4 regions of the Labrenzia sp. ATLA3 genome follow, and region 2 is predicted to be linked to each of the others. Evidence: predicted binding sites of a transcription regulator. Region 2 holds the regulator's gene; each other region holds the start of a gene.
The links. Region 2 encodes PhoB, which activates phosphate uptake and scavenging genes when phosphate is short. Its sites were predicted from a motif close to TGTCATNNANCTGTCAT; they were not measured.
Positions count from the first base shown of each region.

Region 1: a site for PhoB is predicted at 2,531-2,547, ahead of phnC (phosphonate ABC transporter ATP-binding protein). Genes of this name have one in related genera too.
Region 3: a site for PhoB is predicted at 5,253-5,269, ahead of AC2A6O_RS18415 (LbetaH domain-containing protein). Genes of this name have one in related genera too.
Region 4: a site for PhoB is predicted at 4,409-4,425, ahead of AC2A6O_RS08475 (esterase-like activity of phytase family protein). Genes of this name have one in related genera too.

Region 1 covers NZ_JBXUKV010000004.1:85,550-92,940, reverse strand. The annotation lists gene phnE (phosphonate ABC transporter, permease protein PhnE) at 1-404, opposite strand, end outside; gene phnD (phosphonate ABC transporter substrate-binding protein) at 646-1,557, opposite strand; gene phnC (phosphonate ABC transporter ATP-binding protein) at 1,647-2,468, opposite strand; gene AC2A6O_RS11830 (phosphate/phosphite/phosphonate ABC transporter substrate-binding protein) at 2,767-3,639, shown strand; gene phnC (phosphonate ABC transporter ATP-binding protein) at 3,639-4,454, shown strand; gene phnE (phosphonate ABC transporter, permease protein PhnE) at 4,447-5,280, shown strand; gene AC2A6O_RS11815 (class I SAM-dependent methyltransferase) at 5,277-5,951, shown strand; gene AC2A6O_RS11810 (osmoprotectant NAGGN system M42 family peptidase) at 5,976-7,148, opposite strand; gene ngg (N-acetylglutaminylglutamine synthetase) at 7,145-7,391, opposite strand, start outside.
Region 2 covers NZ_JBXUKV010000006.1:186,488-193,878, forward strand. The annotation lists gene pstA (phosphate ABC transporter permease PstA) at 1-411, shown strand, start outside; gene pstB (phosphate ABC transporter ATP-binding protein PstB) at 423-1,220, shown strand; gene phoU (phosphate signaling complex protein PhoU) at 1,252-1,947, shown strand; gene phoB (phosphate regulon transcriptional regulator PhoB) at 2,027-2,728, shown strand; gene AC2A6O_RS17575 (GcrA family cell cycle regulator) at 3,043-3,579, opposite strand; gene AC2A6O_RS17580 (aspartate aminotransferase family protein) at 4,020-5,216, shown strand; gene argF (ornithine carbamoyltransferase) at 5,216-6,145, shown strand; gene AC2A6O_RS17590 (Hsp33 family molecular chaperone) at 6,156-7,142, shown strand.
Region 3 covers NZ_JBXUKV010000006.1:382,029-389,419, reverse strand. The annotation lists gene AC2A6O_RS18440 (cobyrinic acid a,c-diamide synthase CobB) at 1-654, opposite strand, end outside; gene cobA (uroporphyrinogen-III C-methyltransferase) at 644-1,522, opposite strand; gene AC2A6O_RS18430 (cobalt-precorrin-5B (C(1))-methyltransferase) at 1,653-2,747, shown strand; gene AC2A6O_RS18425 (cobalt-precorrin-6A reductase) at 2,737-3,498, shown strand; gene AC2A6O_RS18420 (WecB/TagA/CpsF family glycosyltransferase) at 3,495-4,283, opposite strand; gene AC2A6O_RS18415 (LbetaH domain-containing protein) at 4,448-5,062, opposite strand; gene AC2A6O_RS18410 (glycosyltransferase) at 5,406-6,626, shown strand; gene AC2A6O_RS18405 (glycoside hydrolase family 5 protein) at 6,623-7,391, shown strand, end outside.
Region 4 covers NZ_JBXUKV010000003.1:118,241-125,631, forward strand. The annotation lists gene AC2A6O_RS08460 (antibiotic biosynthesis monooxygenase family protein) at 1-171, shown strand, start outside; gene AC2A6O_RS08465 (cytochrome b/b6 domain-containing protein) at 171-659, shown strand; gene AC2A6O_RS08470 (LysR family transcriptional regulator) at 792-1,688, opposite strand; gene AC2A6O_RS08475 (esterase-like activity of phytase family protein) at 2,112-4,331, opposite strand; gene AC2A6O_RS08480 (multidrug effflux MFS transporter) at 4,557-5,756, shown strand; gene AC2A6O_RS08485 (pyridoxal-phosphate dependent enzyme) at 5,945-7,027, shown strand; gene AC2A6O_RS08490 (M24 family metallopeptidase) at 7,020-7,391, shown strand, end outside.

The DNA.
Region 1 (7,391 bases), on a different contig from region 2:
AGGTTCCGCGATGCCGGGAAACTCAGGAAAAAGGCCCCGACGATGCCAAGCAGCGTTGCCATATAGGCGATCAGGATCGTCTCCACGAGCAGCCAGAGCCAGACCTTCCAGCGCCAGAACCAGCCAGCAAGATCCGCACCCAGCGTTTCACGATGAAGCTCGGGCAAGGTCTTGTAGAGATATTCTCCGAGCCGAGGCAGGCCTGCCCAGATCTTCCACATGGAAACGCGCTCGCCGCCGGGAAGGATGACGTCGGTCATGTCGAAGAAGCCGCCGATCCAAGCCGTCACCAAGAAGCAGAGAGCAAAAAGCAGCGTGGAGATCAGGTTCAGCCGCAGGGCAGACCGGCGGGCGGCGGCGTAGTCGTGTTCGAACTGATCGATGGCGGGGGTAAGGGCTGTCATGGCCACTGCCGTTGCTCGCAATTGAAATGAAAGCGCCGATGGATCGCCGCGAACAGGTGTCGGAAATGAGGCTGCTTCACAAAGCTGCGCCTTGACGTGCGACGGGACGGACAGCCGCGACAGATGTGCCGCAAGAAAGCAGCCTGCCGTCCTTGCCTTCGGACCACGCTTGGCACTTCCTCAGGGGGGGGCGTTTCAGGCCTAACCAACGGCCCGGCCTGAAACGTCATTTACGTCAGTTTCAGCCGCCGCGACGCTGTTTTTTCAGCCAATCGCGCATGTCGACGATCCACTGGTAGCGATCGTGATCAACCTCGATCCAGCCTTCCTGCGTGCTGTCTTCGCCGCCGGTCATCTCGATAAAGGCGAGCGTGTCCTTCTCCGGGATCTCCATGACTGCGGTGCGCATGGCATCTATCAGCCCCTTGGGCAGGTTTGCGCGGGCGGCTAGCGGGCCGGAGGTGATTTCCGGGGATTTCCAGATGGTGCAGATCGAGTCTTTTTCGATCATGCCCTTGGTGACCATGCGCTGCGGAATACCGTCTTCCTCGTTGGTGATGTAGGTGGCGGCAGCGTCATACTGCTTGTTGTAGACGCCAAGGACACCGGTTTCATGGGCGCCGGAGAAGGGGATGGCCTTGAAAAAGGTTTTCGGGTCGTAGCCCTGTTTGCTCAGGTTGAAGTAGGGGACCGCATAGCCGGAGGTGCTGTCCGGATCGGCAAAGGCAAGCGTCTTGCCTTTGAGGTCGTCCAGGGTCTTGTAGCCACTGTCGCAACGTACGGCGACCACTGAGAAATAGCCGGTGGAACCGTCTTTCTGCAGGCGCGAGACCAGCGGGACGATACCGCCGTTGGTTTCGGTGTAGGCGGCGGCATAGGAGGACGACCCGAAGAAGGCAAACTCGATCTGGTCGGCTGCCATCGCCTGGATAACGCCGTCGTAAGAGCCGGCCGTGAAGATCTCGACATCTACGCCGAGTTCATTTTCCAGGTATTTCTCAAATGGTGTGTAGCGGGCGATCCGGTCCTTTTCGTTTTCGCCGGACAGGATGCCGAACTTGATCGTCTTGTACTGGTCCTTCCAGCCTTCGGCGAGGGCCGGGGAGGCTGCAAGAATGGCAACGGATACGGCGGCTGCAAATAGGGCCTTCATCTTAAGTCTCCTTTGGTGCCGGCTGGTCCGGCGGGTTGGCGGCACAAGCCGCTTAAGGCTGCGAGAGCGGAAAGACCGCTTCGCGAAAGTCAGGTCCCGAAGGCCTTGACGGGCTGCCGGGAAGAGGTTGCTGTGAGGGAGGTGGAGGTCACCGCTTCGTTGATGTCGGCCGAAAGATCATCGGTGCCGTAGATCTGACGCACCTTTTCGCTTGTCAGTGCTTCCGGTGTGCCGTCGAACTGAACCCGCCCGTCCTTCATCGCGACGATCCGGTCGCAATAGGCGCGGGCAGTGTCGAGTGTGTGCAGGTTGACCAGAACCGTGAGACCGTCCGTCTGGTTGATTTCGCGCAGGGCGTCCATCACCCGGCTGGCATTGGCCGGATCGAGAGAGGCAATCGGTTCGTCGGCCAGCATGATGCGCGGGTTCTGCACCAGTGCCTTGGCAATGGCGACACGCTGCTGCTGGCCGCCCGAAAGGGTTCCAGCACGTTGCAGTGCTTGTGGCACCAGACCGAGCCGGTCCAGCGCTTCGATGGCACGGGCGCGGTCTTCATCGGTGAAGGAGCGCGTCATGGACCGCAGGAAGCCTGTGTGGGCTATCCGGCCGATCATGACATTGGTCAGCACATCCATGCGTTCAACAAGATTGAATTGCTGAAAGATCATCGCGCAGGACGCTCGCCAGAGGCGCAGGTCGCGGCCCTTCAGGGCCGTGATGTTCTGGCCCTCATTCAGGATCGTGCCCCGGCTGGGGTCGGTCAGCCGGTTGACCATGCGCAGGAAAGTGGACTTGCCGGCCCCCGATCGACCGATGACGCCCACCATCTGCCCCTTGGGAATGGCAAGGGAGACACTGTCCACAGCGGTCAGGTCTCCAAACACTTTTGATAATTGCTCAATGACCAGCATCGGCCCCTCCGAAAAACGGAGAGCGAGATAGCAGTCATGTGCCGAGATTAGATGTCTATACGATTATACTTTTATGAAGTTTTACGACAATGTTGTGATTAAGATTTGCCGGTAAACAAATAAGAGGAAGAATTATTTGTTAGATTCAAGATAATGGAAATTTCTCCTTTGAGGTTCTGTTTTGGTGGGGTGTAAATTTCGTAAAATTTACATAATACAGTCACGTTCAACAGCGCGCTTGTCGTTACGCTCCCTTTGCCTTGCCGGCTTTGTTTCGGTTTTCTGAGGAGTTCCCGTCATGCGTTTTTTGAAATCCGCCGCCCTCGCGGCTGCAGTTCTCGCCGTTTCCCTGTCTTCATCCCTGGCCGATAGCTTCAAGCTGGCCGTAACTGATGTGGAAGGCCTGGAGCGGCTGCAGGTCGAATGGGGTCCGTTCAAGGACGCCCTCGAAAATGCGACAGACCACACGTTCGAGTTCTTTCCGGTGACCAGCCGTACCGCGGCTGCTGAAGCCTTGCGCGCCAAACGCGTCGATTTCGTCGTGACCGGGCCTGCCGAATACATCGTGATCAACGAACTGACCGAAGCCCGCCCGCTGATCGGTCTCGGCCGTCCGGACTATTTCTGTGCCATCGTCGTGCGTGCCGACAGCGGCTTCACGCGCCCGGCCGATCTCAAGGGCAGGAAAGTGGCCTTCGGCGACATCGGGTCCACGTCCAATATGCTGTGTCCGATGCAGTTGATGGCCGACTATGGTGTCGATCCGATCAAGGACATCGACAAGCTGCATACCTCTCGCAACATCGCGCATGAGGCCTTGAAGAAGGGTGATGTTGCGGCCATCGGCATCAACCACAATTCCTGGCTGGGCACCCGCAACAAGGATGACAGCGTCCCCAACGGCTTTTTCCGGGTGATTGCCCGTTCCGGTGATCTGCCGAACGACATGATCATGGTCGGGGCCCATGTCGATCCCGCGGCAGCGCAGAAGCTGCGCGAGGCGATCCTCGACAACAAGGATTCAATCATCGCCGCGATCCTGCAGCATGAGGAAAACGACAAGTATTCGGGCATGGATCTGGTGGCGATCGAGGACGGTTCCTACGACCTCGTCCGGTCCATGTACACCACCGCCGGTTTCCCGCAATACGACAAGTTCATCGGTGAATAATGGCGCAGCCTCTGCTCCAGTCCGCCGGCGCGGTTGCGCCGGCGGTTCCGGCTTCAAAACCCGAGACAAACCCAATCTGCGATCTGAAGGTCGAGGGACTCTGCAAGTCGTTCGGCAAGGATCGGAACGTGCTGCGCGGTATTTCCTTTTCCGTGGGCCGTGAGGAAGCGGTTGCCCTGATCGGCTCCAACGGTGCTGGCAAATCGACCGCCTTGCGGTGCGCACTGCGGCTGATCGAGCCGGAAGCCGGTTCGGTTCTGCTGTTCGGCGAGGATATTTCCGCGGCGCGTCAGCGACAACTCAGACGGGTTCGCGCCGAAGTTGGGTTTGTCTTTCAAAAGCACAATCTGGTGCCGCGGGTTTCCGCGTTGACCAATGTGATCCATGGCAATCTTGGCCGTGCCGGCGGCATACGCGGCTGGTCGCAGCTTCTGGCCGCAACGGCCTTGCGGGATCGGGCGATGGCCTGCCTCGACAGGGTCGGGCTCGCAGACCAGGCCATGAAACGGGCCGATCAGCTCTCCGGCGGCCAGTCCCAGCGGGTGGCGATTGCCAGGGCCCTGATGCAGCAGCCCAAAATGATTGTCGCGGACGAGCCGGTTGCCAGTCTGGATCCGGTTGCCGGTCAGGAAGTGATGGACCTCTTTCGCCAACTGACCCGGGAAGAGGGGATCACGCTTCTGTTCACCTCGCACAACGTCCAACAGGCGCTTGCCTATTCCGACCGTGTCCTTGCGATCCGGCAGGGGGAAGTCGTTCTGGATGACAGCAGCAGCGGTTTGAGCGCTGCGGATCTGGGGAAGCACTATGGCTGATCTCCTGACATTCAAGCACTCTCGCCTGCCGGACAGGTTCGAACGTCCCGGCGCGCTGCACTTCGTCGTCTACGTGGCTCTGATTGCCTTTGTCGTCTGGTCGTTTCAGGGGGCCGGCTGGTCTTTTTCCGCTCTGGTCTCTGGCGGTCCGGCACTGGCCGACTTCCTGTCGCGGGCCTGGCCGCCGTCGCTGGAGCGGTTGCCACAATTGTCGAAAGCGCTGCTGGAAACATTCCAGATGGCGCTGGCAGGTACGCTCATCGGCATTGTTCTCAGCCTGCCGCTGGCGGTATTGGCCGCAAAGGGGTTGACGCGACCCTCCTTGCTGTCACGGGCTGTCTATACGTCCGCGCGTTTGCTGATCGCTCTCTTCAGGACGGTGCCGGATCTCGTGTGGGCACTGGTTTTCGTCATTTCGGTCGGGTTGGGGCCTTTTGCGGGCACGCTGGCCATCGCTGTCGACACCGTCGGTTTCTGCGGACGTTTCTTCGCTGAAGCCATGGAAGATGTGGAGAAGGGGCCCGGCGAAGCGCTGACAGCCGCCGGGGCGGGCCGCTTCGACACGATCTTCTGTGCGGTGGTGCCCGCCGCGATGCCTTCCTTCATCACCACGTCGCTGTTCGCGCTTGAAAAGGCGACCCGGTCGTCCGTCGTGCTCGGCCTTGTCGGGGCAGGGGGCATCGGCATCGAACTGAAGGTGGCTATGGACTTTTTTGACTACCAGCTCGCGATGACCATCATCCTGATGATCTTCGTGCTGGTTCTTTGTGTTGAACGGCTCGGCAACCTGACCCGCAGCCGCATTCTGGAAGGAGCATCTCAATGAGCAACGCACTAGCCTCACAAAAAACCGATACGGCCCATCTGGCCTGGGACAAACGCTGGCAGACGGAGGAGGGCCGGGCCGACTGGTTGCGTCCGGATCCGGATGTTGCCGGTCTGATTGAACGACTTCAGAAGCGGGAAAAGGTCCGGGCTTTGGATCTTGGTTGCGGCGTTGGCCGTCACGCCCTGTCTTTCGCCCGTGCCGGTTTCGAGACGCATGCGATGGATCTTTCGGAAGCGGGGCTGGCGGAACTGGAAAAGAGTGCGGCAGCGGAAGGTGTGAACATTGAAACTCATCTGGCCCCGATGACGGCGCTGCCGTTCGAAGACAACAGTTTCGACTACGTTCTGTCCTTCAACGTGATCTATCACGGCGATCCCTCAATCGTTCGCACAGCGATCTCGGAAATCGCCCGGGTACTGAAACCTGGCGGGATCTATCAGGGGACAATGCTGTCGAAGCGCAACGCCAACTTCGGTATCGGGACGGAAGTGGCCGCCGACACCTGGGTGCGCGATGGCGACGACGACAAGGATCACCCGCATTTTTATTGCAACGCGAGTGAGCTGGTGGCTCTGTTCGACCGTTTCGAGCTGAGCTATCTGGAAGACAAGGTGCACACGAAACCCGGTTCGTGGCACTGGCACATGATTGCCGAACTCAACCGCTGATCGAGGGGGTGGGGCGGGCGGGCGTTAGCCCCCCCCCGGTTCCGGCAACGGTTCGTCGGTTTGAGGATTGAGCTTCTGGTCGGCGTCGGCCGTTGGTTGACTCGTGAAGCCCTTGAGGTCCGCGAATTCGCGGGCATCGCGCTGGATTTCCACCGGGCTCAGAGCGTAACCGGTGGCCAGTTCGGCAAGCGACCGCAGCGCATGCATGTGGATGCGTTCATAGCCGTGGCTGGCATCCACACCAAAGGTGATCAGTGCCGTGCGCACATCCGCACCCGCTTCAATGGCCGTTGCCGCATCGGAGCGGTAAAAGCGGAAGACATCCTTCTGGAACTTGATGTCATTGTCCCGGCAGAGCTGAACCATCTTGCGGGTCAGATGAAAATCGAACGGGCCTGTCTGATCTGCCATCGCAATGGTGACGCCAAATTCGTCCGAATTCTGCCCGGGGGCGCTGGTGCCATTGTCGATGGCGACCAGTGAGGCGATGTCGGGCGTCAGGATAGATTGAGCGCCCTGGCCGGTCTCTTCCGCGATGGTGAATAGCCAGAACACGTCGACCGTCGGTTCGACGCCAGATTCCACCAACGCCTTGATTGCCGCCAGCATCACCGCGACCCCGGCCTTGTTGTCGAGGTGGCGGGAGACGATAAAGCCGTTTTCCAGGAATTCCGGAGCCGTGTCGATGGCAACAAAGTCGCCAACGTCGATACCCAAGCGATGCAGATCCTCCACCGACTTGGAATATGCGTCGACCCGAAGCTCGACATAGGGCCAGCCGACCGGCAGCTCATCGACACCGGTGTTGTACGTGTGCCCCGAGGCCTTCAGCGGCAAGATGGTGCCGGTATAGGCGCCGCTCTCGGAAAAGATCGTGGTGCGGGCACCTTCTGAGAACCGCGCGGACCAGTGACCGATGGGGACGAGCTCCAGACGGCCATTGTCCTTGAGGGATTTGACCTGGGCTCCGAGCGTATCGAGATGCGATACGAAAGCCCGGGCGGGCCGGCGTTTTTTGCCGGAGACCCTCGCGCGAACTCCGCCGCGGCGTGTGATCTCGTAAAACACCCCGAGCGATTCCAGTTCCTTGGAAACATGACGGACGATCTCGTCCGTATATCCCGTCGGGCTCGGTATTTTCAGAAGATCCTTCAGCCTGTCGTTCAGGTAGGAAATGTCGATATTTAGTAAGGTCATTGTCCGGCCCGGTTCAAGGTCGTCCTGACGGGCTGTGGCACCGACAGGGGAAACAGAAAGTCTACGAAGCGTTCGGCGGTGGGCTGAGGTTCGTGATTGGCAAGCCCCGGCCTCTCGTTCGCCTCGATAAAGCGATAGTCCGGTTGTCGCGGGTCTGCGACCATCAAGTCAATGCCTGTCACAGGAATTTCAATGGCGCGTGCCGCCTTGATCGCTGCCTGAACGAGCGTGCTATGGGTTTCG
Region 2 (7,391 bases):
ATCATCTCCACCCGCGCCTCGCTGAAGGCGGTTCCGCCAAGCATCCGCGATGCGGCGCTCGGGATCGGGGCATCCAAGATGCAGTCGATCTTCCACCATGTGCTGCCGCTGGCCATGCCGGGCATTCTGACTGGGACGATCATCGGTCTGGCGCAGGCCCTTGGTGAAACCGCTCCGCTGCTGCTGATCGGGATGGTCGGCTTCATCGCCTCCAACTTCCCCGATGGTGTGGCGGCCGGTTTCTTCTCGCCGAACTCGGCCATGCCGGCCCAGATTTACGAATGGGCGAAACGCGCCGATCCGGCATTCTATGAGCGCGCATGGGGCGGGATCATTGTTCTGCTGGTGTTCCTCATGACCATGAACATTATCGCTATCATCCTGCGCCGCAGGTTTGAGCGCCGCTGGTAAGGATTGCTCCGATGAACGAGATGCCGAATTTTGAACAGGCGAAAACCATGACCGAAAGCAAAATTTCCGCGAAAAAGGTGCAGGTCTATTATGGCGATACGCACGCCATCAAAGACGTTGACATCGAAATCCAGCCGCGGTCCGTGACGGCCTTCATCGGCCCCTCCGGATGTGGCAAGTCGACCTTCCTGCGCACGCTCAACCGGATGAACGACACCATCGACATCTGCCGCGTCGAAGGCTCGATCAAGATCGACGGCGAGAATATCTACGACCCCAAGGTCGATCCGGTGCAGCTGCGCGCAAAGGTCGGCATGGTGTTCCAGAAGCCGAACCCGTTTCCGAAGTCGATCTATGACAACATCGCCTACGGCCCTCGGATCCACGGCCTGGCTCGCAGCAAGTCCGAGCTGGATGAAATCGTGGCCTCCAGCCTGCAGAAGGCCGGGCTTTGGGAAGAAGTCAAAAACCGTCTGGACGAGCCGGGTACCGGTATGTCGGGCGGTCAGCAGCAGCGTCTGTGCATCGCCCGTGCGATTGCCGTGAGCCCGGAAGTGATCCTGATGGATGAACCGTGCTCGGCGCTTGACCCCATCGCGACCGCGAAGGTGGAAGAGCTGATCGACGAGCTGCGCGAAAACTTCACCATCGTGATCGTGACCCACTCGATGCAGCAGGCTGCCCGTGTGTCTCAGCGTACCGCGTTTTTCCATCTGGGTATTTTGGTTGAGGAAGGTCTGACGCAGGACATCTTTACCAATCCGAAGGACAAGCGTACGCAGGACTATATTACGGGCCGCTTCGGCTAAGCATTTTTTAGGTTTCTGAAGGGGACACACGATGTCTGAACATACAGTCACGGCTTACGATGACGAACTGACGGCCATGGCCGGCAAGGTCGCCGAAATGGGCGGTATTGCCGAGAAGGCCTTTGCCGATGCGGTCTCTGCGCTGGTGTCGCAGGACCTGGAGCTTGCCAAGGCGACGATCAAAGGCGATGTCCGTCTGGACAACCTTTACAACGAACTTGAAGTGAAGCTGATCGAGCTGATCGTTCGTCGTCAGCCGATGGGGCAGGACCTGCGCGAAATCACCGCTGCCACCCGCATTGCCAACGACCTGGAACGTGTCGGCGATCTTGCAAAGAACGTTGCCAAGCGGGTGATCGCCATCGACAGCGGCTTGCAGTCCAAGAAGCTTGCGATCGGCGTCGAGCACATGACCGAGCTTGCTCTGTCTCAGCTCAAGCAGGTGCTGGATGCCTATACCCGGAAGGATCCGGAAGCTGCCCGCAGGGTGCAGGAAGCCGATGCAGAGGTTGATGCGATCTACACATCCATCTTCCGCGAGCTTTTGACCTACATGATGGAAGATCCGCGCGTCATCACCCAATGCGTCCACCTGCTGTTCTGCGCCAAGAACATCGAGCGCATCGGCGACCACGCGACCAACATCGCCGAGAACGTCTACTACATGGTCACTGGCGAACGTCTGCCGGAAGACCGGGCAAAGGTCGATGAAACGGGCGCGGTCTGAGCGCCGGCTTCTGTCGCATTTGCAAAGGATCTGAACGGCCGGCGCTCTGGCGCCGGTTGCTGTAATTGGAGCGAGATGTATGCCGAAGGTGCTCATCGTTGAAGACGAAGAACCGCTCAGCCTTCTTTTGAGATACAATTTGGAAGCAGAAGGATATTCGGTCGAGTCCTGTGTCCGGGGCGACGAGGCGGAAATCCGCCTGCGGGAAAGCCTGCCAGACCTGTTGCTGCTTGACTGGATGCTGCCGGGCCTGTCCGGAATTGAACTGTGCCGCCGCCTGAGAGCGCGCGAGGACACCGAGCGTCTGCCGGTCATCATGCTGACGGCGCGCGGCGAGGAAGCAGAGCGCATCCGCGGCCTGTCGACCGGTGCCGACGACTATGTGGTCAAGCCTTTCTCCGTGCCGGAGCTGATGGCCCGCGTGCGCGCCATCCTGCGGCGGGCAAGCCCGGAAGTGGTATCTTCCATGCTGCGGTCCGGCGATATCGAACTGGATCGCGAAACACACCGTGTCCGCCGCAATGCCAAGGAAATTCATTTGGGGCCGACGGAGTTTCGTCTCCTGGAATTCCTGATGACTTCGCCTGGCCGGGTCTTCTCCCGCGAGCAGCTTCTCGACGGCGTCTGGGGCCATGATGTCTATGTGGACGAACGCACGGTCGACGTCCATGTCGGCCGATTGCGCAAGGCGCTGAACAAGGGCAAGGCAAAGGACCCTATCCGCACGGTGCGCGGTTCTGGCTACGCCTTCAACGACCAGTTCACCTCTGCAGCTGTCTGAGGGCAGAGTGCGGAATACGCAATGAAAGCCCGCCCACAAGCGGGCTTTTTGCATTTCAGGGGCTATGTGACTGTGAGAGTTATCTGCGTCTTCGCTGCCAGGCATTCGATCAGGCTATGGTCAATAGCTGGAGGATGTCGTCACCTTCTGTTCCCATGAAGGGGCATTTTCGAAGCGAAGGCACTCGGGTCAACGGATGCACAGGGCCTTCGTGAGACGCGGCACACAGGAAGCAGCACCTGGCCGTGGGAAAACTCAAACAAAAAACCCGCCGAAACGGCGGGTTTTTACGAGCTGGATTTATCTGGAGGCTATCAGCCTGCCTGAGCCATCGTCTTGCGGTCGCGGCGGCGGTCGGCGACCGGCTGATAGGCGATCTTGCAGTGATGGGCGCAGTAGGGGACCCCGGCATCGGAATGGCGGCCGCAGAAGTAGAAGTCGTCGGTCGCCGGATCGCCGATCGGCCATTTGCAGGTCCGCTCTGTCAGCGTCAGGATGGTCGCACGCTTGGAGATCGGCACCAGGTCGGCAATCGGTTCGACGCGCGGCTTGGCTTCCGCCACCGGTGCAGGCGCCATGTCTGCTTTAAGTGCTGTTGCGCCGATGGACTGCGGCTGAGTGGGGGTTGGTTTCTTTGGCGCGGCGCCCGCTGGGGGGGCTGCCGTACGCGGCCGGCGCGGCTTGGCGCTTGAAGACGTGGACTTGGCACGGCCGGACAAACCAAGGCGATGGACCTTGCCGATGACAGCATTCCGTGTGACGCCACCCAGTTCGCCTGCAATCTGGCTTGCGCTCAAGCCGTCGCCCCAAAGCTTTTTGAGAAGCTCAACCCGTTCGTTTGTCCAACTCATCGCCGCACCCTTTAGTTTGACCGTCCTGCGGCCATTAACCCCGTGTTAAGCATGCGTGAGCACGCTTAATGATGGCATATCTAGTGCCTCTTGGTGATTTGCCTCACGAGATCTCGTGTTTGATTGTTCAGAGGTTACAATAACGTTAATTTGTCAGGCAACCGCCGAACCCAAACCAGTTGGGGATGAAACGACTTTTCCCCAATTATGGCGAGGTCATTGAGAATTTTATGAAATCCGCCTTCCCGGACGGGTGAAATGTCCTGTGCGCCATTTCCATTGACAGCGCAGGGTACGGGCAGTGTATAAGAAAGCCGCTACGTGCCGCCTCATCGGGGCGGCATGTTGCGTTTTGACCCTTCGGCAACTGTTTCAGATGTCGGCCTGGCGTCTGGGTGACGCTGGGACAGAAAGGGCGTTTAAAGGAGACAAACGAGGTTATGTCCGCGACTGCACTATTCGGAAATTACGCAAGATCGAAACTGGCTTTCGATCATGGGGAAGGTGTCTGGCTGGTAACGACTGACGGCCGACGATTCCTCGATTGCGGTTCCGGCATCGCGGTCAACGCACTCGGTCATGCTCATCCGCATCTGGTCAAGGCATTGCAGGATCAGGCCGCCAAGCTGTGGCATACGTCCAACCTGCACCAGATGCCCGACGGTGAGCGGCTGGCGCAGCGTTTGTGTGCGGAAACCTTTGCCGACAAGGTGCTCTTCGTGAATTCGGGCGCCGAGGCGATGGAAGCCGCCATCAAATGCGCGCGCCGCTATCATTATGACAATGGCGACCCCGAGCGGTTTCACATCATCACCTTCGAAGGCGCCTTCCACGGCCGGACCATCGCGACCATCGCAGCGGGCGGCCAGGCGAAGTATCTTGAAGGCTTCGGTCCGAAGGCGCCCGGTTTCGATCAGGTGCCCGCCGGCGATCTGGACGCTTTGAAAGCCGCTATCGGTCCGCAGACGGCGGCGATTGCCATCGAGCCGATACAGGGTGAGGGCGGTATCCGCGAGATTCCCGCCGACTTCCTGCGCGCGCTGCGCAAGATCTGCGACGATAACGGCATTCTGCTGATCTTCGACGAAATCCAGACTGGCGTCGGACGGACCGGCAAGCTGTTCGCTCATCAGTGGGCGGGGGTTGAGCCGGACCTGATGGCGATTGCCAAGGGGATCGGCGGCGGGTTCCCGATGGGCGCATGCCTGGCAACCGAGGAAGCGGCTGCAGCCCTTTCGCCAGGAACCCACGGCACCACCTTTGGCGGCAATCCGCTGGCCATGGCGGTGGGCAACGCCGTCCTGGACGTCGTCCTGGATGAAGGCTTTCTGGAAGGTGTTCGCCAGAAAGGGCTCAGCTTCAAGCAGAAGCTGGCCGGGCTGGTGGATGGACATCCGGACGTGCTGGCGGAAGTGCGTGGTACTGGCCTGATACTCGGCCTGAAATGCGTGGTGCCGGTGGCTGATTATGTGCTGGCGGCCCGTGAAGCGGGTCTCCTGGCAGTGCCTGCCGGCGACAATGTGGTGCGCATCATGCCGCCACTGACCATGAGCGAAGATGAAATTTCCATTGCTGTCGAGCGCCTGGAGCAGGCTGCCGTCGCCGTGGAAGCGAAATTGGCGGAAGGAGCGGCCTGATGACCGCAAATGGAACCTACCGGAACTTTCTGGATCTGACGGATTTCGAAGGCGACGAACTGCGCGCCATCCTGGACATCAGCCGGAAGATCAAGTCGAGCCGAAACGGCGTGAATCGCGGCCAGGGGCCGCTGGCTGGCAAGGTGCTTGCCATGATCTTCGAACAGCCGTCGACCCGCACGCGCATTTCCTTCGATGTCGGCATGCGCGAGCTTGGCGGCGAGACGCTGATGCTGACCGGCACGGAAATGCAGCTCGGTCGCGGTGAGACCATTGCCGATACGGCACGGGTGCTGTCCCGTTTCGTCGACGCGATCATGATCCGTATCCTCGATCACAACGAACTGCGTGAACTCGCGGAAAATGCGACAGTGCCGGTGATCAATGGCCTGACAAAGATCTCGCATCCTTGCCAGATCATGGCCGACCTGTTGACCTTCGAAGAGCATCGCGGTTCGATCAAGGGCAAGAGTGTTGCCTGGACCGGAGACAGCAACAACGTGCTGGCTTCCTGGATTCACGCCGCACCGCGCTTTGATTTCGAATTGCGCATCGCGACGCCGGGCGAGTTGGCGCCGCCGATGGACCTGATCGAGACCGCCCGCGCCAAGGGTGGTTCCATTCAGGTCACAACGGACCCATATGAGGCGGTCAAGGGGACCGACTGTGTCGTGACCGACTGCTGGGTGTCCATGGGGGATGACGACGCGGAATCGCGTCACAATCTTCTCAGCGCCTATCAGGTCAACAAGCGCCTGATGGCTGAGGCAAACCAGGACGCCCTGTTCATGCATTGCCTGCCGGCTCACCGGGGTGAGGAAGTTACCTCGGACGTCATGGACGGTCCCAACTCCGTTGTGTTTGACGAAGCCGAAAACCGGCTCCATGCCCAAAAGGGCATTCTGGCCTGGTGCTTCGGCGCAGCATAAGGCAAGCCAAGTGGCACTTAATCTTGATGAACTGGGCATTACGCCTGCAGGGCTGGACGCTGTCCGGCCCTTTGCCGTGGAAGGGCTCGATGTGCGCGGCCGTGCGGTCGCGCTTGGTCCTGTCCTGGAAAAAATTCTGGACCGCCATGCCTATCCGGAGCCGGTCTCGCGCCTGCTGGCGGAAGCGATTGTCCTGACCAGCCTTTTGGGCACGTCGCTGAAATTCGACGGTCGTTTCACGCTGCAAACGCAGACGGACGGGCCGGTCTCCATGCTGGTGGTCGACTTCAGGTCTCCGGACGCGATCCGCGCCTGCGCCACCTTCGATACCGGCGACGTCGAGGCCCTGATGGCCGATGGCAACGCGACGCAGGAAGCGCTTCTGGGGCATGGACATCTGGCGATGACCATCGACCAGGGCCCGCATATGCAGCGCTACCAGGGTCTGGTGGAGCTGGGTGGTGTGTCGCTGGAGGAAGTGGCACGGCGCTACTTCGAGCGGTCAGAGCAGATCCCGACCGAAGTTCGTCTTGGGGTCGGTGAACTGTTCACCCGCCAGGAAGGCGAAGGTCATGCGAAAACCTGGACCGCCGGCGGTATCCTGATCCAGTTCCTGCCAGAGGCACCGGAACGGATGCGTCAGGCCGATATAGATCCGGGCGACGCCCCGGAAGGCACGCGTCCGCATGAGATTGACGAGGACGACGCCTGGGTGGAAGCCAAGGTGTTGGTCGAGACGGTCAAGGATGTGGAACTGACCGATCCGGAAGTCAGCGTGGAAATGCTGCTCTTCCGCCTCTTCCACGAACGGGGCGTCCGCCTCTTCGAACCGCAGCCGCTGGCCGACAAGTGCAGCTGCTCGCGCGAGAAGATCGAAAACGTGCTCGCTGGCTTCAGTCAGGAGGATGTCGACCACATGACGGTGGACGGCAAGATCATCGTCACCTGCGAATTCTGCAGCGCCCGCTACGAATTCGACGGCAAGCCGGGTCAGTAAACCGGGACGAAGGCACATTGAAGAAAGCCCGGATCGGAAACGGTCCGGGCTTTTGTCTGTTTTTCTGCCAAAACGGCCTCCTCGTGAGGAAGCGCAAAGATCAACTGCGGTAAGCCGTCATGTGAGCAGGCACCGGATCTGCGCTGCGCTTGTCCGGTTTAACCGCCTGGGGTGGGGGGAGCATCTCTTGGATGAGACAACGCGAATTTGCGGCTAACGGTGCTCATGTCCTTTGGACGCGTGGTCCCA
Region 3 (7,391 bases), 200 kb from region 2:
GCAAAGGGTACCAGCCCTTTCCAGAAAAGCCTCCAGATCCGAATGTTCGCCTGCCTGGACAAGACCCAGGTGGCGTTCCGGCAGGACAAGGTCCTCCGATCTCGGCAAGGCCCCCAGAACGTCGATCTCAAGTGGGGCCAGAGCTGTGCGCAGCATGGCTTCGTGACGTGGACTGCCGACCCGATTGAGGATGACCCCGGCGAGGTGAATATCCGGCCGGAAGCTTTGAAAACCATGAACCAGCGCTGCGACAGACTGGGCCTGTTTGCCGCAATCGACCACAAGGATCACCGGCAATTGCAGGGTGGCGGCAAGATCGGCCGCCGAGCCCTTGCCGCTGGCAGCACCATCGAACAGGCCCATGGCCCCTTCAACCACCAGAACGTCGTGCCCCGCCGCCTGACGGCTTGCGAGCGACCGCAGCGTTGCCCGGTCCATCGCCCAGGCATCTAGGTTGATGCAAGGCGTCCCGCTGGCTGCTTCATGGAATTTCGGATCGATATAGTCCGGGCCCGATTTGGCTGAAACCACGGAGCGCTCGGCAGACTTCAGCGCGTGCAGCAGTGCCAGTGTCAGGGTGGTCTTGCCGGCCCCGGATGACGGGGCCGCGATCAAAACGCCTCTGGCATTGACCTCGGCAGCGTCAGCCCGCATCGGCGGTACGGTGCGAAACGCGAATACCTAGCGGATCACTCTCCAGCACCTTGCCGGACAGCGCACCGAGCCAGTCGAGGCCCTTGCGCAACCGGACGACTTCTCCGACACACACAACTGCCGGAGGTTCGATGCCTGCGGCCCTCGCTTCTTCAGCGCATCGGCCAAGCGTGGTTTCCAGAACATCCTGGCCCGCAAGGGACGCATTGCACACGATACCCACAGGTTCATCCACAGATCGTCCACCGGCAATCAGTTTGCCGGCTATCGCGTCCAGATGCTTCATCGCCATATACATGACGATAACCGGAGAGCCCTTGGCGATCCCGTCCCAGTTGATCGCATCGGGCGTGAGGCCCGTCTGGTCATGGCCGGTCAGGAAGGTAACCGCCTGATTGCAATCGCGGTGTGTTGCGGGAATGCCCGCATAGGCAAGACCACCGATACCGGCGGTAATGCCAGGAATGATCCGGAACGGCACGCTGGCTTCGACCAGACCGAGTGCTTCCTCGCCGCCCCTGCCGAAGACGAAAGGATCGCCCCCTTTCAGGCGCAGCACGCGTTTGCCCTGACGGGCGTAATCGATCAGCTTCAGCGTGATGTCGCGTTGCTTCGGGCTCGGCTTGCCGCCGCGTTTGCCGGCATAGTCCGTCACCGCACCGGGTTTGACCCAGGCAAGAATGCTCTGATCGACAAGGGCATCAAAGACGACGACATCGGCCTGACGCAGGCCATTGAGCGCATGCAGCGTCAAAAGGCCGGGATCGCCCGGCCCCGCACCTGCAAGCCAAACCCAGCCGGGCTCGAACACCGGAAGGCCTCCCGGCACGCCCTCTGGCAATCTGTTGTTGTCGTCGTTACCAATCATGGTTCCTGTTTACCCGTGTGGCCCGGCAACGCCAAGCGCTTCGGCGATCAAAAACGATGCGAAAACGACATTTCATCGCGCACATAAACTAATATGCACAAAGCGGAAATTGATCGTCTATAGAAAGAGCATGTCGAAGGAAGAGCCAAAAGAGCTGCGGCGGGGCTGGACGACGGGAGCCTGTGCGACGGCAGCTGCCAAGGCAGCGTATCAGGCCCTTTTGACCGGCGATTTCCCGGATCCGGTCGAGATCACCCTGCCCAAGGGGGAAACGGCGGCCTTCGCCCTCACCTGGCACACGCTTTCCGGACAATCTGCGTCCGCCGCCATCATCAAGGACGCGGGGGATGATCCCGACGTGACCCATGGCGCTCTGGTCAGCGCGACCGTCAGCCTGATGCCTGAGGGCACTGGTGTGCTTTTCAAAGCAGGAGACGGTGTCGGCACTGTCACAAGACCCGGCCTGCCGATCCCGCCAGGAGAACCTGCCATCAATCCCGTTCCGCGCCAGATGATGCGAGCGGCAATCGAAGAGGTTGCCCAACAGCACGGTGGTGCTGGCGATGTCGAGATAACCGTCTCAATCGAAGGTGGACAACAACTGGCGCTCAAGACGATGAACCCCCGGCTCGGTATCCTGGGGGGATTGTCCGTCCTGGGCACGACCGGCATCGTCCGACCTTTTTCCTGTGCGGCCTGGATCGCCTCCATTCACCGCGGGATCGACGTTGCCCGCGCGGTTGGGCTTACCCATGTGGTTGGCGCGACTGGCGCCAGTTCCGAAGACGCGGTGAAGGCCCGTTACGATCTGGACGAGACCGCCTTTCTCGACATGGGCGATTTTGCCGGTGGATTGCTGAAATACCTGCGCAGCCATCCGGTCGATCGGCTGACCCTTGCCGGTGGTTTCGCAAAATTCACCAAGCTGGCGCAGGGGGCACTCGATCTTCATTCCGCCCGTAGCTCCGTCGACTTTGAGTTCCTGCAGGATCTTCTGCGTCAGGAAAAAGCTTCCGAGGCCCTGATTGAGCAGGCAGCTTCGGCCAATACGGCCAAGGAGGTGCTGGATGCGTCGCTGGCCGCGGGCATCGATCTCAGCGGCCCGCTTGCCCACCGGACGAAAACCGCCGTTCGCCAGATCCTGCGCGATGCCCCGGTGGATGTGGAAGTGCTGATCACCGACCGTCAGGGCAAGGTGCTGGGAGAAACCGGTTTTGACGGCTGAGGCCAAACATATCCTGCTGCTGGCCGGCACAAGTGAAGCCCGGCAGCTTGGCAAAACCCTGGCGGATGCCTTTCCGGAAAACCGCCTGACAGCTTCTTTTGCCGGGGCAGTCCGCGACCTGCCCGATCTTGGTGTACCCACCCGGGTTGGTGGTTTTGGCGGCGTCGAAGGATTGCTTGCCTTTCTGCGGCAAGAGAACATTACGGCCATTGTCGATGCGACTCATCCCTTTGCCGCCCAGATGAGCCGCAACGCCGCCGAAGCTGCCAAGACGCTCAAAATACCCTTGCTGCGTCTGGAACGGCCCGCCTGGCAGTCTGATGAAAACGACCGCTGGACACATGTCCAGACCATGGACCAGGCGGCCGAAGCCTTGCCTGCCGGTGCACGTGCTTTCCTGGCCATTGGCCGCAAGGAGATCGAGCGCTTTACCGATCGCACCGATGTTTTCGGTCTCGCCCGAATGATCGAGCCTCCGCCGAATCCGTTACCAACGTCCTGGGAGTTGCTCCTCTCCCGTCCGCCGGCTTCCGCCGCGCAAGAAATCTCGCTGTTTCGGGACAGGAACATCACTCATGTGGTGACGAAAAACAGTGGTGGCAGCCGGTCCTTTGCCAAGATCGAGGCAGCGCGGGTCCTGAAGCTTCCCGTCATCATGATCGCACGGCCGACGCTTTCCGATGTGGAAACAGCGCCGTCTGTTGCAGCGGTCGTTGACCGGCTCAGGCAGATCCTTGCACGCGAAGACTAGCGGGGGCTGCCGGATCGGGAGAATCTGATTTTCATCAGCGCAAACAGAAAGCGTGGAATGCCGATCACATACCTGCGGAACAGGCGGCGCGGCTCCTGAATCAGGCGGAACAGCCATTCCAGACCGACGGCCTGGACGATCTTCGGAGCACGGACAACGGCTCCCGACATGAAATCGAAAAGCGCCCCGACCCCGATCGCGACCGGTACGGACAAAGCAGACCGGTTCTCCACGATGAAATTCTCTTGCCGGGGATTGCCCATGGCGACCAGCAGCAGATCCGCATTTGCGGCATTGATGCCCTCGCACAGGCCGTCGATGTCTTCCTGTGAGAAATATCCGTCGCGGTACCCGACCACATGATGTTTCGGATAGGCCGCCTCGATATGCTCCTTGGCGCGTCGGACCTGCTCTTCCTTTGCGCCAAGCAGATAGATCCGCAACGGCATACCGATGTTGGCCAGAATGCGCGGGATGAGGTCCGTACCGTTCAGATTTTCAGGGAACGGTTTTTCATTGAGAAGCTTGCTTGCAAGACTGATACCGATACCGTCGTTTAGGAGTGTCATTTTCTGAAGCGTTGCGGCGTACTGCGGGTCGTCCAGAGCATGCAGCAGCGTATGGGCGTTGCAGATGGCAATATCGAGCTTCCGGCGCTTTTGCACGGCCGACTCGACAAGTTGGATCGCATCCCGGGAGCAAAGACGCCCGATGGCAAACGGACCGATCGCGGTTGCTTCGATCCGGCTCCCCAGCAATTCACTTTCGAAATCTTTCGCCAGCATCCCGATCCCTGTCTCACCAATGTGCCCGTTCCGTTCAAGTCAGCAGCGAGCGCATTCGAGACATACCCGATTTGTCTCTAAGCAGTTGTAAACATAGCCGTTAGAAAGTGCGTGCTTACTTATTTTAATTGGAACGCAAGGTAAACTTGTTTCAACTGAAAAAATCAATCAGAAGTTTCCAAAGGCTCCCGCCATCCCCGTTTCGGCACGTCGTTGCGTTCAAACCGCTGCCGCTCCTTGAGCGGTTTGGCGGGATTGCCGGCGTAAACTGTCCAGGGAGCCAGATCCTTCACCGTCACCGCACGCGCTCCCAGAACCGCCCCCTCGCCGACGCGAACACCGGGGCCAACAAAGGCTTCCGCGGCAACCCAGCTATAGGCTTCCAGAACGATAGGTTTTGCGATCAGCAGGAACTTGTCGTCGTTGATGTCATGGGTCCCGGCGCAGATGTGCGCACGCTTGGAAACCACACCGTAACGGCCGATGGTGACCGGCCCCATGTTGTAGATATCCGCACCATCGGCGATGGCGGCGAAGTCTTCCAGAATCAGATTGCGCGGGTGCCAGATCCGTGCGGATGGAGCGACATAGACCCCCTGCCCGACGGTTGCCCCGAACTGGCGCAGCAGCCACCGTCGCCAACCGTGAAAGGGCTGCGTCCAGGACGCCAGAAGAAACCAGACGATCCCCCAGAGAATTCGGACCAGCCTGTTCTTCAAGCCGAAGCTTTGCGCGCCAAGCGCTCTGGCATCCCTGTCTTCTTCACTCCGGTTCGGCATTCATCGTCCTCCGTTGCAGTTTCCTTCAGCAATTTTCTGGCAAGACGCGCTCCGCACCTCATAAGGAACGGCACATCGCCTGAAGGCCTGCGTGCCGGCAATGTGCCGAACCGACGTTTAAAGTTAGTTATTTTTGTCGATTGTTCGTTACGTAAACGTGGCGAATGGCGTTCTCGAGCACCTGGGGCAGTGTCATTCACTCTTTATTGAAACGTGATGATGGAAGTTTGCCCCGGAATTGAGGATCAAACAGGCGGACGGGCCGCCTTTCGCCTTGTTGAATTCACAATCCGATGTGCGCGGTGTAATCGTTCTGCCGCCGAAGTTCGCCGCAGGGGAAACTATGGACACACGGACTGAATTCTCTGAAGCGGATACCGCAGCGCCGCTCATCCTGCATCTGAGTGCCGATTATCCAAATCCGCAGCAATTTCAACGCAGAACCACTGCGATCCAGCGTCTGGTTACGGGCGTGGACTATGGCAGCCATATCGTTGTGACCATGGACAGGACCAGTCTGCCCTGGCAGGCGAGCTTCCTGGATTGCGGGAACGTCAAAGGTGTAAGGCTTTATTCATGCCGCTATTTCGGCCTGCCGATGGGCATCGGTCTTGCCTGGGCGATGCGCCGTGTCGCAAGGCTCGTTTTGAAGACGATGCAGCGCGAGCATGGTGCTCCCGCGCTCATCCATGCACACAAACTGTCGTTTGAAGGCATTGCGGCCCTGTGGTTGGTGGAGCGTTTCGGACCGGATACGCGGCTGTTCGTTTCCGTTCGCGGCGAATCCGAGCGCAAGGTTTTGCTGTTCAAGCCGACCTACCGCAACCTGATGCGCCGCATCGCTGCACGTGCAGACAAGATCTATCATATCTCCGCCTGGTTCCGGGACACCTATCACCGGTATGTTCCCGAGCAACCAGGGAAGGAAAGACTGCTTCCCAACATTGTCGGCAACTCCACCAGCAAGGTGCCAGTCAAGGACCCGATCCCCAGGTTCGTCAGCGTGTTCGATCTGGACATGCGGAGGCGGAAAGGCATGTCCGACCTGCTGCAAGGCTTTGCCACCTTCAGCAAGTCTCATCCCGGCATCGGGCTGGATCTGATCGGACCCGGCAGCCCGGAGGCGGTGGCGGCTGCGAAAAAGGAAATCGCCGACCTCGGGCTCGGTGGCAGCGTGCGGATCCTCGGCCCCATGGACAGCAAGGCCCTGTTCGAGGTGCTGCCAACGTATCTTGCCATGGCATTGGTCAGCTACAACGAGACCTTCGGAATGGTCTACCTGGAAGCACTTTTTGCCGGACTGCCAATCCTCTACGGCAAGGACACGGGCATCGACGGCTATCTGGACGACATTGATGTCGGCATCGGCGTGAAGCCCGGCGATGTTGCCGGCATTGCTGCAGCTTTCACGAAACTGGCCGAAAAATCCGATCACTATCGCAACCAGATTGTGGCGAGCGAGCAAATCTTGCACGACCGGTTCAACCCTGCAATGATCCTGGAAAGTTACCGTCAGGACCTTGAAGCCAGTTTGAACCCCGATCAGCAACGGAGCGGTATGTGACAGCTAGAAAGCCAAAGCGCCTCTGGCCCAGGCTAACCGCGATTGCTTTTGGCGTGGCCGTCCTCACTTTTGCCGCCGGGTTTCTGTATCTGGACGAACGCCAGAATGCCGTTGCCGCCGGCGTCCAGCCAGCGCCGGAAACCACCGTCTCGATCCCCAAATTCAAGCGTGGCATCAACCTCTCCCGCCTGCAAAGTTTCGCCTTCCGCGACCCGGCTCGCCCGGGGAAATACCTCTGGCCACCGTTCCAGGGCGAGCTTTCAAAAGTTTCCGACGCCGAACTGGACCGGCTGAAAGCCCTTGGGTTCGACTTCATTCGTTTTCCGATTGATGCAGGCGTGTTTCTGGCTGCGACAGACAGCGAACGCCGCATTTTGCTGGACGATATGAAGTCCATCACCGTTCGCCTGCTGGATAGCGGCTTTACTGTGATGGTCGATCTGCACCCGGCCACTTACCTGACGGAGTGGGCCCCTGTCGACATTTTGAAGGACGCTCCCGGCCCGCGCTTTCAGGCCTACGCCGATCTGCTGGAAGATGTGGCCAAACGGATCCGCGATCTGCCGACGGACAAGGTTGCGCTGGAACTGATGAACGAGCCGCAGGGCGTTTGCTTCCGGGAGGACGGGCAAGATTGGTCGGTGTCTCAGAAACAGCTCTACGACAGGGTGCGCAGTGTTGCCCCCGATCTGCCGATTGTGCTGACACCGGGTTGCTGGCGTTCTCTGGAAGGCCTCGAATACATGAGCATGGATGGTTACGACG
Region 4 (7,391 bases), on a different contig from region 2:
CAGTCCCTGTCCCCGCGGGCGAAGTTCCAACTGGTCAATGTCGCGCTTTGGGAAAGTCCCGAGACCTATCAGGCCGCCATTCAGAAGCTTGGCAAAAGCGGCATTGTCTCGGAGTTCAAGGGGATCGATTTTCATGCCGCGCTCTACACCGTGATCCGGGAGGACGAATGATGTCTTCCCCCAGTTCCAGTATCCGGTTGCTGCATTGGACCATTGCCGGTCTTACCATTGGCGCCCTGGCGACAGGCTACGCCATGACGAACAGCGACACGTTTTCCGCAACCCTTTTGAAATCCCATCTGGCGCTTGGTTTGTCGGCCGGTGGTCTCGCTCTCGTGCGCACCATCAGCTGGATCATGAAGGGAGCCCCCGCCCCGGTCTTCATCGTCAAGCCCGGCTTCCAGGCGGTCCTCGGCAGGAGCGTCCATGTGGCCTTGCGCCTCATTCCGCTTCTGCTTCTGATCAGCGGCATTGGCATGATCCTGCTGTCAGGCACCCTGGGCGCGATCGTTGACGGTACAATCCCCGGCCTTGGGGCCCTTGCGGGATTGCCACCGGCAAATCTTCACCATGCCGCAGCACTCTTGCTGGCGGCCCTCATCGGGCTACACAGCCTTGCCGCCCTGTGGCACTGGCAACGACGAACTGTCTGGGGTTGAGATTGGTACTCCCAAAAAGGAAAGGCCCGGCCGCATAAAGCCGCCGGACCTCCGCTCAGGTCTTGGAAGGATCTTTCTCCAGGAATTACGCAGCGAGTGGACCCGCGATCTCCTGTTCAATGCCGGCAATCGTCACGGGAGCGGCTTGAAGAGCGCTGCATATCTCGGGGCGAAGAATTTCGTGAACTTCCGAACTTCGGGTCTTTTGTAAGCTTCGCTGGAAATCAGCATGAGATGCTCTGCTGCGAGTTCATCGATCGGCTCGAAGCAGCGCACGAGGTCGGGCTCCTGTTCTACGAGCTTCAGGTTCAGGAGGCCCAGGCCGACGCCGGACCTTATCGCGGCATGCATCAGCTCAAACTCACTGAACGAAAGAAGGATCTGCTCTCGCTTCACGCGGCAGGCCAGCCAATCGTGAAGGGTCGTTGGAACATCTTCCCGCTCGAAGGTGACGAAGGTGTGGCCGGACAGATCTTTCGGCGATGCGGGCAGGCCGTGCTTCTTCGCATAGTCACGAGACCCGAACAGGGAATATCTGGCGGTGCTGATCTTTCTGCAGACAAGGTCTTGCGACGGTAAGTTCCGGGTCAGCCGCAGCGCAATGTCGGCTTCACCTTTTTCAAGATCCAGCATGAGTTGGGTGGGTATAAATTCCAGCCGGACCTCAGGATGCCGGGCAGAAAAATCGCTGAAGATCTTGTTGGCTCGTGGTGAAAAATTTGCCGAATATGCGGTGATGCGGATCGGGCGCGGTGTTGCGAGACCGTTCGCCTCGGTTTCAAGCGCTGTCATCGCGGCTTCAATGGCCTCGGCTTTCGGGTAAAGCGCCCTCGCGTGCCGGGTCGGCCGAAAACCACGCGTGTCCCGGTCGAAAAGAGACAGCTGCAGTTCATGTTCCAACACTTCGATCCGTCGCGCAACAGTCGGCTGCGCAACACCGAGCCGGCGTGACGCCGCCAGAGTTGATCCTTCCCGGAACACGGCCAGGAAGGCCCTGATATCAGTCCAGTTCGAGATCCGGCTCTTCATTTATGTAGAGCAACACAACGCCGGGCCGGATACCAGCCGAATGTTGCCGAGGATATTTTAAAGGCAGGAAAACAAGCAGGAGGATCGGAAATGTCTGCAACTCTCACTTCGCGACACGGCTTCAGCCTGCTTCGATTTTTGCAAAACCCAACGAGACCCTGGAAAAGGCAGATGAGATCGGCAGAGGCATACCCCTCAAAGGACATGAAAGCGCGGCGCGCTTGCATCCGGGACCTGTTGCTGTCGCAGCCAGCCGCCTTCGCGAACGAAATGGACGTTCAATACCTTCTGCAGATGTACCCGCTGGAAAGATAAGGGCAGAGTGCAAAGGCCAAACAAAAAACCCCGCCGAAGCGGGGTTTTCCGAAAATCTTCAGGGACCGGATCGGTTACTTGATCGGTTCCGGCACTGTTTGAAACGCCTTATTTCAGGCGGCTTGCCGGACCGAGATCGATGAGCTGCGTTTCACCCGGCGCATCGTCGACACCATCATTGTCGGTCACCAGGATCAGGCGGCCGTCGGCGGTGATTGTCAGGCCTTCCGGCTTGTCGAGAACCCAGCCCTTGCCTTCTGCCAGCGCCGGCAGAATGTCCATGGCATAATGTTTCTCGACAACCGGCAGTTCGGAGCCGTAGGCAGCCGGTGTCACACCGTCCAGGGAGATCGTGGTGATCTGCTTGATGGCTGCGTCTTCACCGCCCTTGTTGTCGCGCTCCAGAATGGCGAACGTGCCATCACCCATGGAGACGATTTCAGACAGGCCGACCCAGCCACCGGCTGCGCTCTTCGGCTTGTCGAGCGGGTAATGCACGAAGCCCCAGGACTTGTCTGCCGGATCGTAGATGGCCAGCTTCACCATGCCCTTCGGATCGTCCTTCCATTCGCGCTGAACGGCGACGGCAACAAGCGTCTTGCCGTCCATCTCGAACTCGGAAACGCCTTCGAAGGAGAAGCGGACAGACTGGGCGCTCAGCTCTTCTGGAAGCGTGATTTCTTCCTCAACCTGACCGTCGGCACTGACTTTCAGCAACAGGTGCTGCAGGTCCTTGTCCAGGTTACCCTCGGAAGCCAGCCAGAAGCCGCCATCCTTGGCAATGGAAATACCTTCCAGATCCAGTTTCGCCTGTTTGCCGCCCTGAACGGTGGCATAGCCAACAATCTTGGCCGGCTTGGAGGAGATATCCAGCTTGTAGATGCGGGCATCGTCATAGAAGCTGTCGCTGACCGCATAGAGCTTGTTGGCATCCGCCGGGTCCGCCGCCAGACCGGACAGCGCGCCCCAACCGATCGGCGCACCTTTTTCCGGATCGACGTCGGAAGCAAGCATCGGATAGGACGAGGCGTCCGCACCGAACTTGTAGAGGGAGACCTGCGCACGAACGTTGTCTTCCGCACTGTCGACCTCGTTGGCCACCACGAACAGATCGCGGCTCGGGATTGCCAGAGAGCCTTCCGGACCGACGTGGGTCGGCAGGAACTGGACGAATTCCGGCTCGGCACCGGTGTCCTTGTAGACGGCGACGAAGTTGCCGCGCTCGGAGTTGACGAAGATCAACTTTTCGCCGCCAAATTCGCCAACGGTCACGCCTTCCGGCTCGGTGCCTTTCTTGGCCGCCCGTTTGGCCGGGTAATGGCCGTAGGACATGGCCAGATGTTCCATCTGGTTACCGCTGTCGAACAGGACCTCGCCCTTGGTGTTCCAGATGGTGAAGCCGCGCGAACCGCCTTCATAGTCGCCTTCGTTGGCCGTCACGAACCGCTCGTCATCGAGCCAGGCAACCGCATCCGGTTCACGCTTGACGTTTTCGATCGATCCGGAGGCATCGCTCATGCGGGCCTTGATGACCGGAATGTTTTCGGCGGACGACGTGCCGGCGGAGAAATGGCTGACAACCTCGCCGGAGGCCAGATCGACCACGGCAAGGTGGTTGTTTTCCTGCAGGGTGACGACGACCTGGTTCTTGGAATTGATGGAAACGAATTCCGGCTCCGGGTCTGTCGGCGCGATTTCGGCAAGACCGGTCAGGTCGACAATACGAACCGCGTCACAGTTGGTCGGCGCACCGGTCTCGTCCAGATCGAAGATCGCCAGATGACCGGCTGGCATCTGCGGGATCACGCCGTCGTTCAGGTCTTCGTCGCGCTCGTTCTCAATGGCGATGGCGATGAACTTGCCATCCGGGGAAATAGCGATGCTGTCCGGCTGCCCCTTGGCGTCGCATTTCGCGGTAATGCCGAGACCGTCGAGAGCAATCACGGCCAGATGACCGGAGGCATTGACGTAATCTTCAGAGGTGTTGACGCCGGCATAGGCGAAATTCTTGCCGACGGTGACCGAGGTTGGCTCACCGCCAAGGGCGGTGCGGCCCATCGGCTGCAGGTTCAGCGGGTTGGCCGCATTGACGAAGACGATGGCTTCGCCCGGGCTGTCGGTAAAGACGAGAGTGCGGCCGTCCTTGGTGGCGGAAATGATTTCCGCGACGGTTTCCGTCGCCTTATCCGCGCCTTCCGGCAGGGTCTTGTAGACCGGGAAAGTGTTGATACGCTCGAAATACGCAGCTTGCGCCGCCGAGACCGCGCCAAGGCCGAATAAAACTGAAAGGCTGACACCTTTTAAAAAGCGCCCACGAAGGTTCGCCATTGCACTCACTCCCACAAATATCGGGTTGATGTTGCGCGCAAGCTAGTGGGCCAGATTACCATATCGGTGACAATTGCATGAAGCTTTCATGACAACGCACTGCGCGGCTTGAATTTGCATTTCAGGCGTTTACCTCATATGAAGGAGGTGCGGCAGTGCCCGCCTTCTCCATCTTCCATTCTTTCCCATATTTGTGCCTCTGGCGCATTTTCATCGGATTTTCCAATGCAGATCGGTTTCATCCGCTCCGCCATTGTGCTGGGGCTTCTCGCGGCTGTCGGTCCGTTTGCAATCGACCTTTATCTGCCCGCCATGCCGGAAATCGTAAAGGCGTTGCAGACGGACGACGCGGCGGTTCACATGACCTTCACGGTCTATTTCATCGCTTTCGGATTTGCGCAGCTCATCTACGGCCCGCTGGCAGACCGATTCGGCAGAAAGCTGCCGGCCTTTCTGGGGCTTGTCGTCTTCATTATCGGCTCGATCATGTGCGCCACGGCAATTGACGTTTCGGCGCTGACATTCGGCCGTTTCGTGCAGGCACTCGGCGCCGCTGCGCCCATGGTCATAGTGCGGGCCGTGGTCCGCGACCTGCACACAGGCCCGAAGGCGACCCGGCTGATGGCGCTGGTCATGCTGGTCTTCAGCGTGTCCCCCATGCTTGCACCGCTTGCGGGCAGCCTGATCATCCAGTTCGGCAGTTGGCGTTTGATCTTTGTTGCCCTTGGGGTGATCGCCCTGCTGGCCACGTTGCAAATGGCCTTCCTGCTGCCCGAAACGCTGCCACCCGAGCGCCGGGGCAAGATCGACCCGACCGCCATCATCCGCAGTGTCATCTACCTGATGCGCGACGGCAGGTTCATGGGGCTGACGTTGATCGGAGGGTTCTCGCTGGCGAGTTTTTTCGTCTTCATCGCCGCCGCCCCGCTGGTGTACATGACCCAGTACCAGTTGACCCCGATGGCCTTCAGCCTTGTCTTCGCGCTGAACGCCATCGGCTTCTTCGCGTCGTCCCAGTTCGCCGCCACACTTGGAGAACGTTTTGGCATGGGCCGGGTGGCACTCAGGGCAGTCAGCGGCTTCGCCGCGGCCAACGTTCTCCTGGTCATTCTGGTCTGGAGCGGTATCGACGATCTGCCGGTGCTGATGGCCCTGTTCTTCATCGGCAACACCTGCCTCGGCCAGGTCATCGCCCCGGTGATGGTCATGGCCCTGGAAGAACATGGCGAACATGCCGGCATGGCCTCCTCCCTCGGCGGCACCTTCCAGATGGTCGCCGGCGGCGTGATGATCCTGATCTGCAGCCCGTTCTTCGACCGCACAGCCTTGCCCCTGGTCGGCGCTGTTGCCGCCTGCGCACTCATCGCCCTTGCCATCGCGCTACTGACCTTGAGGACAGGGCGCGAAGGCCGGGCCGTCGCCTGAGCGCAGAGTGTCTTGAACCCTGTCCGCTGAAGCAGCTTGTCACAGGCGCTTCGGTGGACGGGCCGGCCTGACCGGACACCACATCGCACAGACGGCCCGTTCTGGTCTGCAACCGTCATTTTCCGCAAGAGACTTGCAACCGACCGTCAGAGCTGCTGACCTGCCTGGGAAACCGTGCGGGGCAGACAATGAAAACACTGAAAAACCCTTTTCTCGGCAAAGGCCTTCCAGAACAGACCGGGCTAGCGGACGGATCCGTTTCGCAGGACGTTACCGGCGCGAAAAGCCTCTTCCGCAAATGCCCACAGGCCGATGAAACCCCGCTCTTGGCACTGCCGGACCTTGCAAGCCAACTTGTGATCGGCAGCCTGAGCCTGAAGGACGAACGGCAGCGCATGGGTCTTGGCAGTTTCAAGGCTCTCGGGGCGGCCTATGCCATTGCCAAACTGGCAGACCAGCGCGTGCAGGACGGACTGGCGCCTTCGCACGCCTCCGCGCTCGATGGCATGACCTTTGTCTGCGCAAGCGCTGGAAACCACGGCATGTCCCTTGCCGCAGGCGCACCGCTTTTTGGCGCCAGGGCCGCTGTCTTCGTCGCCGAAACCGTGCCCGAAGCCTTTGAGGCTCGCCTGAAGGCCCGGGGTGCTGACGTTGTCCGGGTCGGGGCCACCTATGAAGACAGCATGACGGAAGCCCAGAGACGAGCGGAAGCCGAAGGCTGGACCTTGCTGCCGGACAGCACCTGGCCGGGCATGACCGGCCCCGGACACGACGTCATGGAAGGCTATCTGGTGATGGCCGCAGAAATCGCACGGCAGATCGAAACACCGCCCACGCATGTCTTCCTGCAGGCAGGTGTCGGCGGCCTTGCCGCCGCCTGTGCCGTCGGCGCCCGCCTGACCTGGGGCAGGGACGTAACCATCGTTGTCGTGGAACCGGAAAATGCCCCCGCCCTTCTTGCCAGCATTGAAGCCGGCAAACCTGTTACGGCGCCCGGCCCGGTGTCGAACATGGGCCGGCTCGACTGCAAGGAACCGTCTCATCTGGCGTTGAAATACCTGGCCCGGGAAGCCGATTTTTTCGTGACCGTTTCTGACGATGAGGCGGCGGAAACAGTCAAATGGCTGGGGGAAAACGACATTGCGACAACGCCGTCCGGTTCGGCCGGCATCACTGCCGTGCGCCACGCTGCCGGTCAGGCCTCAACTCTTGGTCTTGGTCCGGAGGCTCGGGTGCTCTGTTATCTCTCCGAAGGACCGGAGGATGTCTGATCCCGATTTCCCTGAAGACGAATTTGCGGCCCGCACCCAAGCCGCCCAAACGGCCATGCGCGCGCAAGGCATCGACGCGCTGTTCTTCACGACGGAAGCCGAAATGCGCTATTTCACCGGCTTCCGGACTCTTTTCTGGCAGAGCCCGACCCGGCCCTGGTTTCTGGTGGTGCCGGGGAGCGGCAAGCCGATTGCGGTCATTCCGCAGATCGGGGCGCATCTGATGGCCGCCACCTGGATTGATGACATCCGGACGTTTTCCGCCCCGCACCCGGTCGATGATGGCATCAACCTGCTGGCCGATACCCTCAAAGACTTCCCGAAAATCGCCATGCCGATGGGCCGGGAAAGCGCGCTGCGCATG